4 regions of the Erwinia sp. BNK-24-b genome follow, and region 3 is predicted to be linked to each of the others. Evidence: predicted binding sites of a transcription regulator. Region 3 holds the regulator's gene; each other region holds the start of a gene.
What was found. The regulator CRP, encoded in region 3, controls carbon source genes, mostly activating them, when cyclic AMP is high. The targets are predictions, from matches to a motif close to ATGTGANNNNNNTCACAT.

Region 1: the regulator CRP is predicted to act here: its motif matches at 2,069-2,086, upstream of ompW (outer membrane protein OmpW).
Region 2: the regulator CRP is predicted to act here: its motif matches at 2,267-2,284, upstream of cdd (cytidine deaminase).
Region 4: the regulator CRP is predicted to act here: its motif matches at 2,057-2,074, upstream of pth (aminoacyl-tRNA hydrolase).

The regions. Positions count from the first base shown of each region.
Region 1 is NZ_CP179901.1:1,961,977-1,966,524, reverse strand. It holds gene ACMGGR_RS08810 (type I secretion system permease/ATPase) at 1-879, opposite strand, end outside; gene ompW (outer membrane protein OmpW) at 1,310-1,945, opposite strand; gene ACMGGR_RS08800 (YciC family protein) at 2,346-3,071, shown strand; gene ACMGGR_RS08795 (septation protein A) at 3,131-3,667, shown strand; gene ycgZ (regulatory protein YcgZ) at 4,047-4,286, shown strand; gene ACMGGR_RS08785 (hypothetical protein) at 4,363-4,548, shown strand, end outside.
Region 2 is NZ_CP179901.1:1,405,713-1,410,260, forward strand. It holds gene ACMGGR_RS06385 (NAD-dependent malic enzyme) at 1-1,198, opposite strand, end outside; gene cdd (cytidine deaminase) at 1,330-2,211, opposite strand; gene ACMGGR_RS06395 (CidB/LrgB family autolysis modulator) at 2,338-3,030, opposite strand; gene ACMGGR_RS06400 (CidA/LrgA family protein) at 3,023-3,409, opposite strand; gene metG (methionine--tRNA ligase) at 3,525-4,548, opposite strand, start outside.
Region 3 is NZ_CP179901.1:268,432-272,979, reverse strand. It holds gene ACMGGR_RS01195 (SH3 domain-containing protein) at 1-67, shown strand, start outside; gene ACMGGR_RS01190 (phosphoribulokinase) at 160-1,029, shown strand; gene crp (cAMP-activated global transcriptional regulator CRP) at 1,433-2,065, shown strand; gene ACMGGR_RS01180 (YccS/YhfK family putative transporter) at 2,123-4,201, shown strand; gene argD (bifunctional acetylornithine/succinyldiaminopimelate transaminase) at 4,239-4,548, opposite strand, start outside.
Region 4 is NZ_CP179901.1:2,631,401-2,635,948, reverse strand. It holds partial or broken gene ACMGGR_RS11870 (hypothetical protein) at 1-71, opposite strand, end outside; gene ACMGGR_RS11865 (colicin E1 family microcin immunity protein) at 252-596, shown strand; gene ACMGGR_RS11860 (colicin-like pore-forming protein) at 601-765, opposite strand; gene pth (aminoacyl-tRNA hydrolase) at 1,303-1,887, opposite strand; gene ychH (stress-induced protein YchH) at 2,146-2,430, shown strand; gene prs (ribose-phosphate diphosphokinase) at 2,553-3,500, opposite strand; gene ispE (4-(cytidine 5'-diphospho)-2-C-methyl-D-erythritol kinase) at 3,640-4,518, opposite strand; gene lolB (lipoprotein insertase outer membrane protein LolB) at 4,515-4,548, opposite strand, start outside.

The sequences.
Region 1 (4,548 bases), 1.7 Mb from region 3:
CACAAGGATAAAGACCAGCGAAAAAAGCACATCAAGCAGTAAGGTGATGGCGTTACCAGTAAGGAAACTGCGGATATTTTCCAGCTCGCGTACGCGGGCAACAGAATCACCAACTCGCCTTACCTGAAAATAAGCCAGCGGCAGATTGATCAGATGCCGGAACAGGCCAGAGCCCAACTCCACATCAATTCGGCTGGTCGTATGGATAAATACATAACTGCGTAAGCCGCTCAGGAGGGATTCAAACAGCATGATGCCCAGCAGTCCGGCGGCGATAACATCCAGCGTGGTGAGACCGTGGTGTACCAGGACTTTGTCCATAACCACCTGAAAGAACAAGGGTGTGACCAGGGCAAACAGCTGCAGGACAAAAGATCCCAGTAAAACCTCCCCTAACAGCTTGCGGTATTTGACGATCGCCGGGACAAACCAGGTGAAGTCAAAACGTGAGGACTCACCGGAAATTGCGTTACTGGAACGCACAAGAACCAGTTGTCCGGCCCAGCGTCGCTCAAGTTCATCAAATCCGATAACTTCGGGACGCGCTGAACGAGGATCCTGGATCAGGGCCCGCTCCTTATCCACCCTGGCGAGGATGAAAAACGTTCCATCACGATCAATAGCAATGGCAGGCAATGGCGAGTGCTGAAGCCTGGCAATGCTGGTATGAACTGCCCGGGCCTTCAGCCCCGATTTACGGGCAGCCAGCAGCAGCTCTTGCAGGGTGACACCTTGCTCTGCGGCAGAGAACTCATGCGCGAGCTGTTCGACTGACAGGGCTATATTGTGAAATCTGGCAATCATTGCCAGGCAAAGCAATCCCGTATCCGGTTGCTGAGTGGACGAAGGGGAACGAGTGCAGTTTTGATCTTTTAGCATCTGGCGTCCTTGCCTGTTTTAAACAGATGGCAGCGGGAAATGAAAAGCGCGGTTTACCATTAATACAACTGAGCCTCCCAGGCTCAGTAAACTCAAACCCTGTTAAAGGCGCCATCTCACTGAATAAATAGTTCAAATAATGTAAAGACTGTGTAAGTTTTGCGTATTATCCGCTCAGGTGAACAAAAAGAAAACAATTTTTATTAATTTTTGAAATGAGTTGACCTCATGGGGCATGAGCTGAGGATGCGCTGAAATAGATTAAAACTGCGTGAGTTATTACTGAAAAACGGGAAAATGCGGGTGGAGAAACTTCTCCCGTTTTTTAAAGTCCAGCTGCTGGCTTCAGTTGCCAGCTGGTCGGCATTTCAGAGATCGCGACTTTACCGTTGTCAGGGCGCGGATGCGCCTTTTTGCTGTGTATTACAGATCAGAAGCGGTAACCAGCCCCGAAGAAGAAGACAAAGGGATTAATGTGGGTATCGATACTCTGTCGTCCCGCGCCTGCGGCATCAAAGCGGACTTTGGTGTCAATATCCATGTACCACAGGGAGGCGTTCAGCATCCACTGTGGCGACAGCTGATAGTCCAGCCCCACCTGACCCGCCACGCCCCAGCTGTTTTTTACGCTGAGATTGCTCAGACCCGCATCACGCCCGGTCTGGTTGAAATCCGTGTCGTAAAACATCGTGTAGTTGACGCCGATGCCTGCATAAGGCTGGAGCTTGCTGTTATTTCCCATAAAGTACCATTGTGCCATCAGCGTTGGCGGTAGCTGATGAACGGTCGCCAGCGTCCCGGTAGAAGCTAACCCGACCTTATGGCGAAACGGCGTTGCGCCCAGCAGCTCGACGCCGACGTTATCGGTCAGCATATAGGTAAAAGTCAGTCCCAGCTGGGTATTGTTATCGATATCAAACTCGCCTAACCCCAGTACGTTATCGGAACCGCCGGTAGGACGCACCGTTGCAGAACCGGCACGCATAAAGAAATCGTCGGCCTGATGTGCAGATGCCACTACCGGCGCACAGGCCGCCACCAATAACGCTAATACTGAAATTTTCATAACCACTCCTTTGTCAGGTGAAAGATGCGCAATGTTGTCTTCTTTTTTTTAACGCGAAGATTTTAGCTTTATTTTCATAAAGATCACCCTAATAAAAGCGAAAGCGGCAGTAAATTCAGCAAAAATTGATCTGGATCAAAATATGTTAATTACATTAACAAAAGTGATGTAATTTAAAGCGGGTACTGTCTGGCAGGCCGCGGTCAACGCGAGAGCGGCCCAACAAAAGCATGATGGGTTACCTGCACTAAGCTAGCGGTACAAAGAAGGAAGACGGCGATGACCAGCGATAACGGATTGCATCTTAGCCAAACGGAAAGTTGTGTAAGTCGGGGTGCCAGGTTGGCTTAAGACCATGTACAATCGCCGGATCGCTAAATTCGGCTCTCAAGGAGTGTACATGTCATTCACGGCGGCTTCGTTATACCGTGACACGGGAAATTTTTTTCGCCATCAGCTGATTACTATTGTGCTGATCGCTTTGCTGACCTCATTTATTACTGTTTTAATCGGCCATGCTTTAACACCCGATATGGCCACGCTCGCGGGTAAAGACGACGCCTCGATGAGCCTGCTGGAATGGGTGCGAACGCTAACGCCGGAACAGCAGCGTGTTCTGCTACACGCTTCTGCCGCTGGCACCTTTGCCTCGCTGGTAGGCAATACGCTACTGGCAGGTGCGATGCTTAGCCTGATCCCGATGGTTTCCGCTGGCGAACGCGTTAGCGCGCTACGCGCTATCGGCGTTGCTGCACCCTCTCTGCCCCGTCTGCTGATACTGGTATTTTTTATGACGCTGATTGTGCAGCTGGGCTTTATGGCGCTGGTCGCTCCGGGCTTTATTCTCGCCACCGTGCTGGCAATGTCGCCAATTATTCAGGCGAAAGAAAACGTGGGCGCTTTTGCCGCCATGCGCGCCAGTACGCGCCTGGTCTGGAGTCAGGTTAAGGTCGTGGCCCCGGCTATTGCCGTGTGGCTGCTGGCAAAAATGGCGGTGCTGCTGCTGGCTTCGTCGCTGACCGTGCTGCCCGCTAACGTCGCCTCCGTGCTGATGAACGCGCTGAGCAACCTGTTTTCGGCGATACTGATTATCTATCTCTATCGCCTTTATATGCTGTTACGTTAATCAGTCGCTGCACGCCTGCTGGCGTGCAGCCCCTACTGGCCTGATAACCGGAAACCTCTATGAAGCAGTTACTTGATTTTCTTCCCCTCGTGGTCTTTTTTGTCTTTTATAAGCTTTACGATATTTATGTCGCTTCGGGCGCGCTGATCGCGGCTACTGCGCTGGCACTGGTGGCCAGCTGGTTCCTGTATCGCAAGCTGGAAAAAATGACCATTGTGACCTTTGTACTGGTCGCCGTTTTCGGCACGCTAACGCTGGTTTTCCATAACGACGAATTTATTAAGTGGAAGGTCACGGTAATCTATACGCTGTTTGCTGGCGCGCTGCTGTTCAGCCAGTTCTGGATGAAGCAGACGCTGATTCAAAGCATGCTGGGTAAAGAGCTGACGCTGCCGGATGCCGCCTGGCGTCGTCTGAACGTCGCCTGGGCACTGTTCTTCTTTGCCTGCGGCCTCGCCAATATTTACGTGGCTTTTTGGCTGCCTCAGGAAGTCTGGGTTAACTTTAAGGTATTTGGCTTAACCGTCCTGACGCTGCTCTTTACCTTGCTTAGCGGCGTATATATCTATCGCCTGATGCCGCAGGACGAAAAGTAATCACCGCAGCACGTTAAATCGGAAAAGCGCTTTTATCATGCAAAACACACTTTTATAGGCTCTTTAATAAAAGTGTGTTTTCGCTAAAACTGATTCAATACACCTCGTCACTCCGCTATACGCAGTCCGCACAGCATCCAGCCAGTGGTACAGCTTTAATATCAAATAATTATGTATGACATAATGAGCCACGGCACGGTGTAGATTAGCCCCTGTCTCCCTCAAGAAAGATCACAGCAAACAGAGCTATCTCTCATACCTGCTTCGTAAAGCGCGGAAAGCGGCTCAGGTTTTCGCCAAATAAACCTGTACAGCTTTCGATTTTTTGTATAACTTAGCAAACAAATCATCGCTCACCTGACAATAACGGAGTCTTCGAATGCAACAGACGGCACAAAAGGCTGGTATCAACAGCACAATCTCTGCATATTTTGCTCGCGCAGCTCTGCCTTCGCAACAGGAAACGCTGGGCTCGGTGGTCGTAGAAGTCCTGCGTTCAGGGCGCACTCTGAACCGTAAAGCTATCTGTATGCGCCTGTTAACACGTATCGATAAAGCATCTTCGCCTGAAGAAGAACAGCATCTCCAGGAATTGATTAAGCTTCTTTTTTGCGAGTAACGCTCTGTTTCTGAGCAGATTTTGTAGCCGGATACAGACAAGACTGCCGGCCTGAAAATCTTATTCAGAGAAAAACATGAAAGAGAATTATGAAAGATTGCGGGATATCCTTATCGGTAAAACAGTCCTCGGTCTCCTGAGTGAAAAATTGCCCGTCTCGTGGCATGCCGTGCTTGAAAAACTTGAAGCCACGCTAAATTCCGGGCTGGACAGTGAAAAAACGCACGCGGCTATGCTGGCTATAAAAGAAGTTAAAGAAGAG
Region 2 (4,548 bases), 1.1 Mb from region 3:
TTTCTTCGCTGAACAGGCCGGGCTGACCGGAAACGCCAATCAGGATATCCGGGCGGGCGTTGCGCACCACGTCCAGCAGCGACAGCGAATCAGAGGCGGAATCCCAGCTGTGCAGATTTTCACTTTTCTGTACCAGCTTGCTCTGGAAGCCCAGCAGGTTTGGCTGCTTGTCGGTCAGCAGGCCGAAGCGGTCCACCATAAAGACGCGGGCGCGAGCTTCCTCGTCGCTCAGGCCTTCCGATTTCATCTGGGCGATGATCTGTTCAGCGATGCCGCATCCCGCGGAGCCTGCACCCAGGAAGACAACCTTCTGCTCGCTCATTTTGCTGCCTGCCGCGCGGCTGGCGGCGATCAGCGTGCCAAGCGTAACGGCTGCGGTGCCCTGAATATCGTCGTTAAAGCAGCACACCTCGTCACGGTAGCGTTCCAGCAGTGGCATCGCATTCTTTTGTGCAAAGTCTTCAAACTGCAGCAGCACGTTCGGCCAGCGGCTTTTTACCGCCTGAATAAATTCGTTAACGAAGTTGTCATACTCTTCGCCGGTGATGCGCGGATGACGCCAGCCCATATAAAGCGGATCGTTGAGCAGCTGCTGGTTGTTGGTGCCGACATCCAGCACCACCGGCAGCGTATAGGCCGGACTGATGCCGCCGCAGGCGGTATAGAGCGACAGCTTACCGATTGGAATCCCCATGCCGCCGATGCCCTGGTCGCCCAGGCCCAGGATGCGTTCGCCATCCGTCACCACGATAACCTTCACGTTTTGCTTGGTGGCGTTTTGCAGCATATCTTCAATGCTGGCGCGGTTAGGGTAGGAGATAAACAGCCCGCGCGCACGACGATAAATTTCTGAGAAGTGTTCACAGGCCGCGCCGACGGTTGGGGTGTAGATAATCGGCATCATCTCTTCCAGATGATTGTCCAGCAGGCGGTAAAACAGCGTTTCGTTGGTGTCCTGGATATTACGCAGATAGACGTGCTTATCGTTGGCGTTTTTAAAATCCTGGAACTGGCGCCAGGCGCGCTGGGCCTGCTCTTCAATGGTTTCAACCGTTTCCGGCAGCAGGCCGTTCAGGTTGAAATCGTTACGCTCTTCAACGGAGAAGGCGCTGCCTTTATTGAGTAACGGAAATTCCAGCAGGATAGGGCCAGCGTAGGGGATATAGAGTGAACGCTTGTTTTCGTAGTCGAGTTCCATGTCATTAATGCTCGTCAGGATCGGAATGGTGTGGCCCAATCCTAAAATAATTCATCTGAAAGTACAGCTTTTGTTAACAGCTGATAACAAAAGCCCTCAATTTTCAATAACAAAAAACGCAACGCCAGCGGTCAGCTTAACGGAATAGTTTGCAGGCTGGCACAGCCGAGCGCCTGGAGAGTCGCGGCCGTCGCCTGACGCTGAATCACCCGTGCATCCGGTTCTTCTGCCAGAACAGCGCGCTGAATTTGCTTCACGTCGTAACCGGCCATGTTCAGCAGGATCAGCGCGGCCTGTAGCGGCGGCAGCGTCGGGTTAAAAGCCGCGTTTTCCGCATAGCTGCCTGCGAAGATAGCGCCATCGGCCATCTGTAGCGCAACGCCGCTTAGCGCCTGAGAATAAGGTGCATGGCTGCGGTTTGCGGCTTCCAGCGCGGCTTTGCAAAGCTCGTCGCCTTTAATCAGTAAATTGTGGTCAACGTCATCCAGCAGCAGCGTTTTGATAGCCAAATCGCGTGGGCCAAAAGCATCCGGCAGATAGTCGCCCAGCGTGGCCGGCTCGCGTCCCGGCAGGTGAATACGTAAATGCGTACCGCTGTTCAGTTCATTCATAAACTGACGGCAGTGGCCGCATGGCGTGTAGTTAACGGTGATGGCTTCCAGCGCCCGCTCGCCGCGCAGCCAGGCGTGTGTAACCGCGCTTTGCTCGGCATGCACCGTTTGCTGCATCGTTGCGCCGCTGAACTCCATATTGGCCCCAAAGTAAAGATGACCGCTTTTGCCCAGCGCCAGCGCGCCAACGTTGAAACTGGAAAGCGGCGCAACGGCACAGGCTGCCGCCAGCGGGAGCAGCGCGAAGGTCAGCTCACGATTATCCAGGCCGGTTTGCGCTCTGATTTCATCCATCTGCGCTGGCGTAAAAAATGCCGGAAAATCGTCGGCCAGTACGGGCTGTAGCGCATCTTGCAACACGGTTGGCAAGGTGGCAAAAGCAGTATGAAAACGTGATTGCATAGGGGCTTCTCTTTCGTGAACGGCCGCTTATTCTGGCGGGCGGGTTCGGTAATGTATGTGATTATAATCACATACATTATGTAATTTATGAAAGAGAGCTGTGAAATGCGCGACTTATCGCAAGTTTTAGCGCCATAAATGCATCATCAGCGGATACAAAAGCGGCGCGAGCAAGGATGTGATAATGCCGCAAATCACCAGCGCCAGCGAGCTGTAGGCCCCTTCCTGATAATCCAGTTCCGAGCAGCGCGCCGTGCCTAACGCGTGAGAAGCATTGCCAATTGCCAGCCCGCGTGAGGCTTTGCTACGAATTTTCAGCAGGTTCAGCAGCATATGGCCAAATACCGCGCCCAGCACGCCCGCTATCAGCACGCAAATGGCGCTAATGGCCGGAATGCCGCCCAGCGTGGCCGAGACCGCCATGGCAATAGGCGTTGTCACCGACTTGGGCATAATAGTGGCGGCAATTTGCGGGGTAGCGCCCATCCACAAAGCGATAGCCGTACCGGAAATCATCGCCGTCATGCTGCCGATAAAGCAGACGCCGATAATCGATTTCCAGCGCGCCCGAATCTGGTGCATCTGTTCATACAGCGGAAGCGCCAGCGCTACCACGGCGGGTTGCAACAGCTGGTTGAGGATGGCGCTGCCCTGAAAGTAGCGGGCGTAAGGCATCTGCATTAGCAGCAGCAGTGGAATAATTACCGCCATAGAGATCAGCAGCGGATTCAGCAGCGATATTTTCACCTTTGCCGCCAGCCGACGCGCGCCGAAAAAGACCAGCAGCGTTAGCGGCAGCGACCACCATACATCACTCATCGGCCGCTCCCTTTACCTTGCCATGCAGCTTATGTGAAACCAGGCCTACGGTTAGCAGCACGATAAAAGTACTGACCACGCAGGAAACCACGATGGGGCCAAACTGCGCGCTTAGCACGTCGGTATAGCCCATTACGCCGACGCTTATCGGCACAAACAGCAGCGCCATATAGCGGATCAGCAACAGGCTACCGGGTCTGACCCAGTCGGGCGGCAGCAGTTGGAAAGCCATCAGGAAAAACAGAATGAGCATGCCGATAATACTGCCCGGTACGGCAAAAGGAAGCAGTGCGGCAAGCGCGTTTCCGGCATAGAGGCAGAGATAGATAATCAAAAAAGCGCGCAGGTAGCGCCAGACGGCTAACAGTGCGGTACGCATGATAAGCTCCTGTTTTTCAGCGCGTTAATCATACGATTAAAAGAATAAGCGGGCTACCCGTAACAGCGGGCCAGGCAACAATAAAGCGGGCGAAAATTTCGCCCGCCAGCCTGTATTATTTTACCTGCATGCCGGGCTGCGCGCCGCTGTCCGGGCTGAGCAGGAAGATATCCTTGCCGCCAGGGCCTGCCGCCATCACCATGCCTTCCGAAATGCCAAAGCGCATCTTACGCGGTGCCAGGTTGGCCACCATCATCGTCATGCGGCCAATCAGCACTGACGGATCGGGATAGGCGGTACGGATGCCGGAGAAAATGTTACGCGTTTCGCCGCCCAGATCCAGCGTCAGGCGCAGCAGCTTATCCGATCCCTCTACAAACTCGGCGTTCTGGATCAGGGCAATACGCATATCTACCTTAGCGAAATCATCAAAAGTGATGGTATCAGCAACAGGAGCGTCCGCCAGTGGGCCAGTGACGGCTGGTTTGTTCGCCGCTGCGGCATCTTCTTTTGAAGCCTCGATCAGCGCGTTCACCTTGTCCATTTCTACGCGGCTGTAAAGCGCTTTAAATGCAGAAATAGAGTGATCCAACAGCGGCTGCTCAATGCCGTCCCAGCGCAGTTCCTGGTTCAGGAAAGCTTCGGTGCGCTCGCTTAATGACGGCAGCACCGGCTTCAGCCACGTCATCAGCACGCGGAACATATTAATACCCATTGAGCAGATAGCCTGCAGATCGGCGTCGCGGCCTTCCTGCTTTGCCACGACCCACGGTGCCTGTTCGTCTACGTAGCGGTTCGCCACGTCTGCCATCGCCATGATTTCACGCACGGCGCGGCCAAACTCGCGGCTCTGCCAGGCATCCGCAATGCTGGCTGAAGCGTCGACGAATGACTGATAAAGCGCAGGATCGGCCAGTTCGGCAGAGAGCCTGCCGTCAAAGCGCTTGTTAATAAATCCGGCGTTACGGGAAGCCAGATTCACCACTTTATTGACGATATCGGCATTCACGCGCTGGACGAAATCTTCCAGGTTCAGGTCAATGTCGTCGATGCGTGAGGAAAGCTTGGCCGCGTAGTAGTAGCGCAGGCTGTCGGCATCCAGATGATTAAGCCAGGTGCTGGCCTTAATAAAGGTGCCG
Region 3 (4,548 bases):
CCCGGAAGACAAAGATCTGACTTCACTGGCCGCTAAACCATTATTCGCACTTACCTTTATCGAATAAGCCGCCGTTGCCCGGCTCACTACCGGGCAACAGATGACAACGAACAATAAAACGTGCTAACAATGGCGGAATAACGCTCACAGGAAATGCTTATGTCCGCCAAACATCCAGTGATTGCCGTAACCGGTTCCAGCGGCGCAGGCACCACCACCACCAGCCTGGCCTTTCGCAAAATATTTCAACAGCTTGGCCTGCACGCCGCCGAGCTGGAAGGCGACAGCTTCCATCGCTATACCCGGCCTGAAATGGACATGGCGATCCGCAAAGCGCGGGATATGGGCCGCCATATCAGCTATTTTGGGCCTGAAGCCAACGACTTCTCCCTGCTGGAACAGACCTTTGTGGAATATGGCCGCAGCGGCAGCGGTCAGTCCAGAAAATATCTGCATACCTACGACGAGGCAGTACCGTGGAACCAGGTTCCCGGTACGTTTACGCCGTGGCAGCCGCTGCCGGAACCTACCGATGTCCTGTTTTACGAAGGACTGCACGGCGGCGTGGTGACGCCGCAGAATAACGTTTCGCAGCATGTCGATCTGCTGGTTGGCGTGGTGCCGATCGTCAATCTGGAGTGGATACAAAAAATGATCCGCGACACCAGCGAACGCGGGCACTCGCGCGAGGCGGTAATGGACTCCGTAGTGCGCTCAATGGAAGATTACATTAACTTTATTACGCCACAGTTCTCCCGTACCCATATCAACTTTCAGCGCGTGCCGACGGTGGATACCTCCAATCCCTTCGCTGCGCGTGGTATTCCCTCGCTTGATGAAAGCTTTGTCGTGATCCATTTTCAGGCGCTGGAAAATATCGATTTCCCTTATCTGCTGGCGATGCTGCAGGGCGCTTTTATTTCCCATATCAATACGCTGGTGGTGCCGGGCGGCAAAATGGGTCTGGCGATGGAGCTGATCATGGGCCCGCTGGTCAAGCGGCTGATTGAAGGCAAGAAAATTAAGTAGCGCTTCCGGCTTAAGCGCGCGGCGGCTGATGCTTACCCGGGGGTAAGGATTCTCTCAAAATGGAGAATGTTGCTGCCCGCGTTGTCGCTGTCGGTGTAACAAGTTCCTCTAATTCATTTAGTTAACTTATGAAGATGTTCTGATAACTAAAACGGCAATCGGGCAGATTTCCCGCTATGCTGAAGCGAGACAACAGAAGACACCCATGCAAAGCTGTGCTACAAACAAAGCTGAATTTCGTCAGTACTCTACAAACCAGACGAAACGGGACGACATAACGAGCCCGGCACTCAACAGAGAGCCGAATAAAATTCCTGCATTGGGAAGCGCTTGACTATTTCAACGCCTGTCAGGGAACTCTGCCCCTGTATTTAGGCACGATAACAACAGAGGATAACAGCGAATGGTTCTCGGCAAACCGCAAACAGACCCGACACTTGAATGGTTCCTGTCACATTGCCATATTCATAAGTATCCATCCAAAAGTACGCTGATCCACCAGGGTGAGAAAGCAGAAACCCTTTACTACATCGTCAAAGGCGCGGTAGCGGTGTTGATCAAGGATGAAGAAGGCAAAGAGATGATCCTTTCCTACCTCAATCAGGGCGACTTTATTGGCGAGCTTGGCCTGTTTGAAGAAGGCCAGGAGCGCAGCGCCTGGGTACGAGCGAAAACTGCCTGTGAAGTGGCTGAAATCTCTTATAAAAAGTTCCGCCAGCTGATTCAGGTCAACCCTGATATCCTGATGCGTCTTTCCTCACAGATGGCGCGTCGCCTGCAGGTAACCTCAGAGAAAGTGGGCAATTTAGCTTTCCTCGATGTGACAGGTCGCATCGCGCAAACCCTGCTAAACCTGGCTAAGCAGCCGGACGCCATGACCCATCCGGACGGCATGCAGATTAAGATTACCCGTCAGGAAATTGGTCAAATCGTTGGCTGCTCGCGTGAAACCGTTGGGCGTATCCTGAAGATGCTGGAAGATCAAAATCTGATCTCCGCTCACGGTAAAACTATCGTTGTCTACGGCACACGCTAAGCCGTTCTGAGAGTAAGGCGCAATATCGCTATTGCGCCTTTTTAGCAGATCCAGATTATGTGGCGCCGACTCATCTATCATCCCGAAGTTAACTACGCGCTGCGCCAGACGCTGGTGCTGTGCCTGCCCGTGACCGTTGGCTGGCTGCTGGGCAGTCTGCAAAATGGCCTTCTCTTCTCGCTGGTGCCTGCCTGCTGCAATATTGCCGGTCTGGACACGCCGCACAAACGCTTCTTTAAGCGCCTGCTTATCGGCGGGGGCCTGTTCGCCCTCAGCAGTTTCCTGGTGCAGTATCTGGGCGAGCATGCCGTTCCGTTGCCCGCTATCCTGTTTTTTATGGCGCTGCTGCTGGGCGTGACCGGCGAAATCAGCCCGCTACACGGCAGACTGCTGCCCGGCGCCTTAATTGCCGGGATTTTTACCCTCAGCCTTGCGGGACGCATGCCGATCTGGGAGCCGCCTTCGCTCTATATCCTGGGCACCGTCTGGTACGGCGTTTTTAACTGGTTCTGGTTCTGGCTGTGGAAAGAGCAGCCGATGCGGGAAACGCTGAGCCTGCTTTACCGCGAGCTGGCTGACTATTGCGAAGCCAAATATACGCTGCTCACCAAACTGACCGACCCGGAAAAAGCGCTGCCGCCGCTGCTGGCTCGTCAGCAAAAGGCGGTCGATCTGATTACCACCTGCTATCAGCAGATGCACATGCTCTCCGCCAGCAATGACAATCATCACAAACGGCTGACCCGTGCTTTCCAGGTAGCGCTGGATTTGCAGGAGCATATCGCCGTCAGCCTGCACCAGCCGGAAGAGGTGCAGAAGCTGGTCGAACAAAGTCATGCTGAAGCCGTGATCCGCTGGAATGCGCTGACCATCGCCGCCCGTTTGCGGGAGCTTGCTGATAATATCCTGTATCACCAGCTACCTGAGCGTTTCAGCATGGAGAAACAGCTGCGGGCGCTGGAAAAAATCGCCCGTCAGCATCCTGCCAATCCGGTGGGTAATTTTTGCGCTTATCACTTTAACCGCATCGCCCGCGTGTTACGAACCCAGCGGCCGCTCTATCAGCGCGATTTAATGGCCGACAGGCAAAAACGGCTGCCGCTGCTGCCCGCTATTAAAAGCTATCTGTCCCTGAAGTCCGCGGCGCTGCGTACCGCAGCCAGATTTGCCGTGATGCTCGCTTTCGCCAGTTCGCTGGCCCTGTTCTTTAATCTGCCCAAGCCCTACTGGATACTGATGACGGTGATGTTCGTCAGCCAGAACGGCTACAGCGCGACCAGGGTAAGGATCCAGCACCGTGCGCTGGGCACGCTTGCCGGACTGGTTATCGCCGCCCTGACGCTACGGTTTCAGGTGCCGGAATCGGCCGTGCTGCTGGTGATGCTAACGCTGACGCTGGCTGGCTATCTGGTTATTCGTAAATTTTACGGCCTGGCGATGATTGGCTTTACCGTCACGGCGGTCTATTCACTGCAGCTGCTGGCGCTGAACGGTGCCGATTTTCTACTGCCGCGCCTGCTGGATACGCTGATGGGTTGCCTGATCGCCTTCGGCGGCATGGTCTGGCTCTGGCCGCAGTGGCAGAGCGGCCTGCTGCGACAGAACGCCCACGACGCGCTGGAAACCTATCAGGAAGCTTTACGGCAGCTGCTGGGCAACGAACAGGATCCGCAAAAGCTGGCATGGCAACGCATGCGGGTTAATCAGGCGCACAATGCGCTGTTTAACTCGCTAAATCAGGCGATGCAGGAACCGGGATTTAACGCCAGCTATCTGGCCGATATGAAACTGTGGGTAACGCACAGCCAGTTCATTGTTGAACACATTAATGCGATGACCATCCTGGCACGCGAACATACCATGCTGACGCCACAGCTTGCCGAGCGCTATTTACAGACCTGCGAAGTGGCCCTACAGCGCTGCCAGCAGCGGCTGGAATATGATGGCCCCAGCTCTGACAGCAACGTGCTGGATGCGCAGATTGAGTTTCATCAGGGAGCGGTAACGGTTCTGGAAAGGCATGTAAAAAGGATTTTGAGCCACCTGGGCGTGATGCACACTATCTCATCGCTGGCGTGGAGCAATCGACCTCATCATGGACGCTGGCTGTCGCGCCATCTGAGAAAATCCGCCTGAGCAATAGCCGGAGGTGTTCAGCCTCCGGCTATTCGTCTTAAGCCAGCAGCTTTTTCACTGCGGTGGCAAAGCGATTCATCCCTTCTTCAATATCGGCCGGTTCAATCACCAGAGAAGGCGCGAAACGGATAACATCCGTGCCGGCGTTGAGGATCATCACGCCTTCTGCCGCAGCAGCGTTCAGGAAATCGCGTGCTTTGCCCGCATGCTGCGGCTTCAGCGCCGCGCCGATCAGCAGCCCTTTACCACGGATGTCGGTGAACAGATCCAGCTGTGCATCCAGCGCTTTCAGAGCGGTAACAAACTGCTCGCGACGCGCTTCCACGCCGTTCAGGACTTCTTCGGTA
Region 4 (4,548 bases), 2.4 Mb from region 3:
ATTTTATTGGCATCTGAGTCACCAAATCTACCCGTATGCAGTTTGATCTTGTCAAGGCCCTGGGTGGCGATATATTCATCGGTACATTAACTGCGTGTTAGTCGCGAGCACTTTTTACCTGTGTTGTTAAATAATGTGAGCCATGGCTATTTTCTTTCAAACTGATATGTTGAATAATGATTTTTTAGATTTAGTAGTAAGCTTATGATTGCAGCGCAATGGTGGAATGGCTTGATAAAAGGATGTTTATAATGACGCTAAAGTACTATTTCAAAAACTTGCTCTTTGGGCTGTTATGTTTAATTTCAAGCTATATTATATGGCGCGATAACAGAAGTCCTGTCTTTTTAGGTATTTTAGCTGCATCTGTGATAAGTTTTTTGCTTTTCCCTTTTGCTAAAAAAGCAATGGAAAACGTTGCGCTTTACCTGGTCCCTGAAGATTTTTGGCATAAAGGTGTTTTTATTGATATTCCTCAAAAAAGCACTTTATACATTTTTTATTATATTTTGTGCTTTGTTATAGCGGTGCCTGTTGGCCTGATTTATATATTGCATTTACTATTAAAAAAAGGTCATCCTGAAGATGACCTTTAAAAAATCATATCCCCAGTAATTTGTTTACTTTTTCAACCTTTTCATCCGTGATTAATGCACTTATTATTGCCAGCATCAGTGCAAAACCAAAAATACCAGGTGAGGTGCTAAGCATAATACTAAATACATGTGCAGTAAGCATAGATGCACCGAACCCTACGGCCTTGATGTCACTAAATTAATTATGGATTTTTATTCATTATATTTAGTTGGATTACCACACGCAATAGTTACTGGGGAGTGGCGATCTTTCTTCGTAAATATGGAAACATTGGCCGTAAGTGCCATCACCTGGACTACCACCATAATTAAAACCCGACATGATTTCGCCCTCTCTTTCGTTTAATATCCCTTTTCGTATAGCTTATTAATATTTCTTCAATAAAAATAATAATGAACAAGCATTATAAATGCGGGTTAAAAATAATGTATTTACTAATGAGTTTCTGTGATCTTGCAGGTTTTTTTAGGCAAAAGGGTAATTTTGAGTAATGACTAGGATGTTGTGTTTATATTTTCTTAGAAACTGAAAAGCATTGCTGATTTAGAAAGGTATGATAACCAACCCCTAAATATGCCCAATCATCGTATTAAAATTTTCGAATTTGCTAATAATAAGCCTGTTGATTTATCAGTGATAAACCAACAGGCGGCTCCGGAAAAAGTTTTATTACACTGGTATTAAAATTTTCGCACCAGAGCAGGCCTAACCCTTAAAGCTATGCAGCCGATTCATCGCTTTTAACCGATCTTCTTTCAGCCAGACTTCGGTACAGCGCGCCGCTTCGTCCACCGCGTTATCAATCAGCGTCTGCTCTGCTGCCTGAGGTTTACCCAGCACAAAGCCAACCACCTTGTTGCGGTCGCCGGGATGACCGATGCCGATACGCAGACGGTGAAAGTTCAGGTTGTTACCCAGCTTGCTGATAATATCTTTCAGGCCGTTATGGCCTCCGTGGCCGCCGCCCTGTTTAAATTTTGCCACGCCCGGCGGCAGGTCTAGCTCATCATGCGCCACCAGAATCTCCTCTGGCGCAATCCGATAGAAGGTTGCCATTGCAGCCACCGCTTTGCCGCTCAGATTCATAAAGGTGGTGGGCACCAGCAGCCTGACGTCTTCGCCGCCAATATTTAAACGAGCGGTATAACCGTAAAATTTACTCTCTTCTTTTAACGACTGATTGTGACGTTCAGCCAGTAAATCGACGTACCACGCGCCCGCGTTATGGCGCGTAGCGGCATATTCCGCGCCGGGATTGGCCAGACCGACAATCAGTTTAATGCTGCTCACTTGTTTGTTTTCCTAAAGGGATCCACAGGGAAGGCGGCTAGTGTACTAAGAGCGGCAGCAGAACTCAAAACTGCGCGCGAGGTCACAATAGTTCACCGGCGTGATAATACGTTTTCGATAGAAAAATCAATCTGCTGCGCGTAAAGATTTGTCAGACTTTTAGCAGTAAATGTGATCTGTTCCGCAACGAAGCGTTAAGTCATTGCATAAACTTATGGTACTAACCGCACGGACGGCATTGACTTCTGGAGGTGACAAATGAGACGTAAACATGTCAGTTTAACCGGTAACGCACTGATGGTGCTCGGTCTGGCAATAGTGATAGCAGGGATCGGCTATGCGGTACTTAACCAGCTGCCGCAGCTTCATCTGCCGCAAGTTCTGGCCAATGCCGCAATTTTTGGCATCTTTATCGGCGCGCTGATGTGGCTGATAGGCGCGCGTCTTAGCGGACGAGAAAAGATTACGGATCACTATTATTGGGTACGTCACTACGGTGACAAGCGCTGCCGCAGAGCGTCAGATCATGGTCATCACCAGTAATAAGCTGCACGAATAGCAAAGCCAAAAAAAGCGGGACGGTGTTAGCCGTCCCGCTTTCTGTTCAGCGCCCCAACACTAGCGGGAAGCTGACGACAGGGCGCTGAACAGTCAGCGCCCGCCGATTAATGCTCAAACATTGCCGAGATAGACTCTTCGTTGCTGATGCGGCGGATTGCCTCAGCCAGCATGCCGGAGAGCGTCAGGGTACGCACGTTTGGCAGCGCTTTGATCTCTTCCGGCAGAGGAATGGTGTCGCAAACCACCACTTCATCAATCACGGAATGACGCAGGTTTTCTACCGCGTTGCCAGAGAAAATCGGGTGAGTGGCGTAAGCAAATACGCGCTTCGCACCACGCTCCTTCAGCGCCTCAGCAGCTTTACACAGCGTACCGCCGGTATCGATCATGTCATCAACCAGCACGCAGTCACGACCCGCCACGTCACCGATGATGTGCATCACCTGAGAAACGTTGGCGCGCGGACGACGCTTGTCGATGATAGCCATATCGGTATCGTTCAGCAGCTTGGCGATAGCGCGAGCACGCACCACGCCGCCGATGTCCGGAGAAACCACGATAGGGTTTTCCAGACCAATTTGCAGCATATCTTCCAGCAGGATCGGGCTGCCGAAGACGTTATCAACCGGGACATCAAAGAAGCCCTGAATCTGTTCAGCATGCAGATCGACAGTCAGAACGCGGTCAACGCCGACGCTTGACAGGAAATCTGCAACAACTTTGGCGGTAATCGGCACGCGGGCAGAACGCACGCGGCGATCCTGGCGGGCATAGCCAAAGTAAGGAATAACAGCGGTAATACGACCAGCGGAAGCGCGGCGCAGGGCATCCACCATCACAACCAGTTCCATCAGGTTGTCATTGGTAGGTGCGCAGGTGGACTGGATGATGAAAATATCACCACCGCGTACATTTTCATTGATTTGTACGCTCACTTCACCATCACTGAAACGACCGACGGCGGCGTCGCCCAGGCTAGTGTAAAGGCGGTTGGCAATACGTTGTGCTAGTTCCGGGGTGGCGTTACCAGCAAAAAGCTTCATATCAGGCACGAGAAGAACCTCAGGCTTTGCGTCCAGAGAATGAACATCGTCGTCAACGGCACTGGGCGGTATACCGCTGACGGGTTCATACGGGTGTAATCGAGTGCGGTGCCGCCTCAGGAACAGGTTGAGGCGGTCACCACAGCTCTTATTGCGTTGAAAGGTAGCGGTGCAGCGGCGAAACGTTAACGCCTCGCGCAACAAAGCCCTGCCACTTTTTCAAAGCAAGCTCAGCCACCTGACGGGCAGCGTGCTCGGTGTCAAATTCTGCAAACACACAAGCGCCGGTTCCTGTCAGGCGCGACGGCGCGTATTCTAGCAGCCAGGAAACGAGCTGTTCAACCTCGCGAAAACGTTTTCTTACTACTGGCTCACAATCATTGCGGTATTTTGCCGCTAATAACTCACTGATTTCCCTTTGGGGCGTATCGCGAATCAGCTCCGGGTCGTTAAAGACCACCGGCGTAGAGATATGCACGCCGGGATGAATGACCAGATACCACTTCTCCTCGGGCGTCACCGGCGTCAGCGTTTCACCAACGCCTTCGGCAAAGGCGGCAAAGCCCTGCACAAACACCGGCACGTCCGCGCCGAGCGCCAGGCCCAGCTTCGCCAGCTCTGCAAAGCTAAAGCCGGTCTGCCAGTAGTGATTTAACGCCACCAGCACCGTGGCCGCATTGGAAGAGCCGCCACCCAAACCACCGCCCATCGGCAGGCGTTTTTCAATGGCGATAGCGGCCCCGGCGTTTTCCGGCAGCCTGCCATGCTCGCTGGCATGCGCCTGCAACATTTTTGCAGCACGAACGATTAGGTTCTCTTCATCCGGCACGCCTGCAATCGGCGTCAGCAGGGTAATAACACCGCTGCTGTCCGGCTGAATGCTAAGCGTGTCGCCATAATCCAGAAACTGGAACAGCGTTTGCAGCTCGTGATAGCCGTCAGGCCGGCGACCGGTAATGTAGAGAAACAGATTAAGCTTAGCGGGCGCGGGCCACTTAGCGATGTGCTGGTCAACAACGGCCGTCATTTAACTGTCCAGCCATCCATTTTTAGCTTG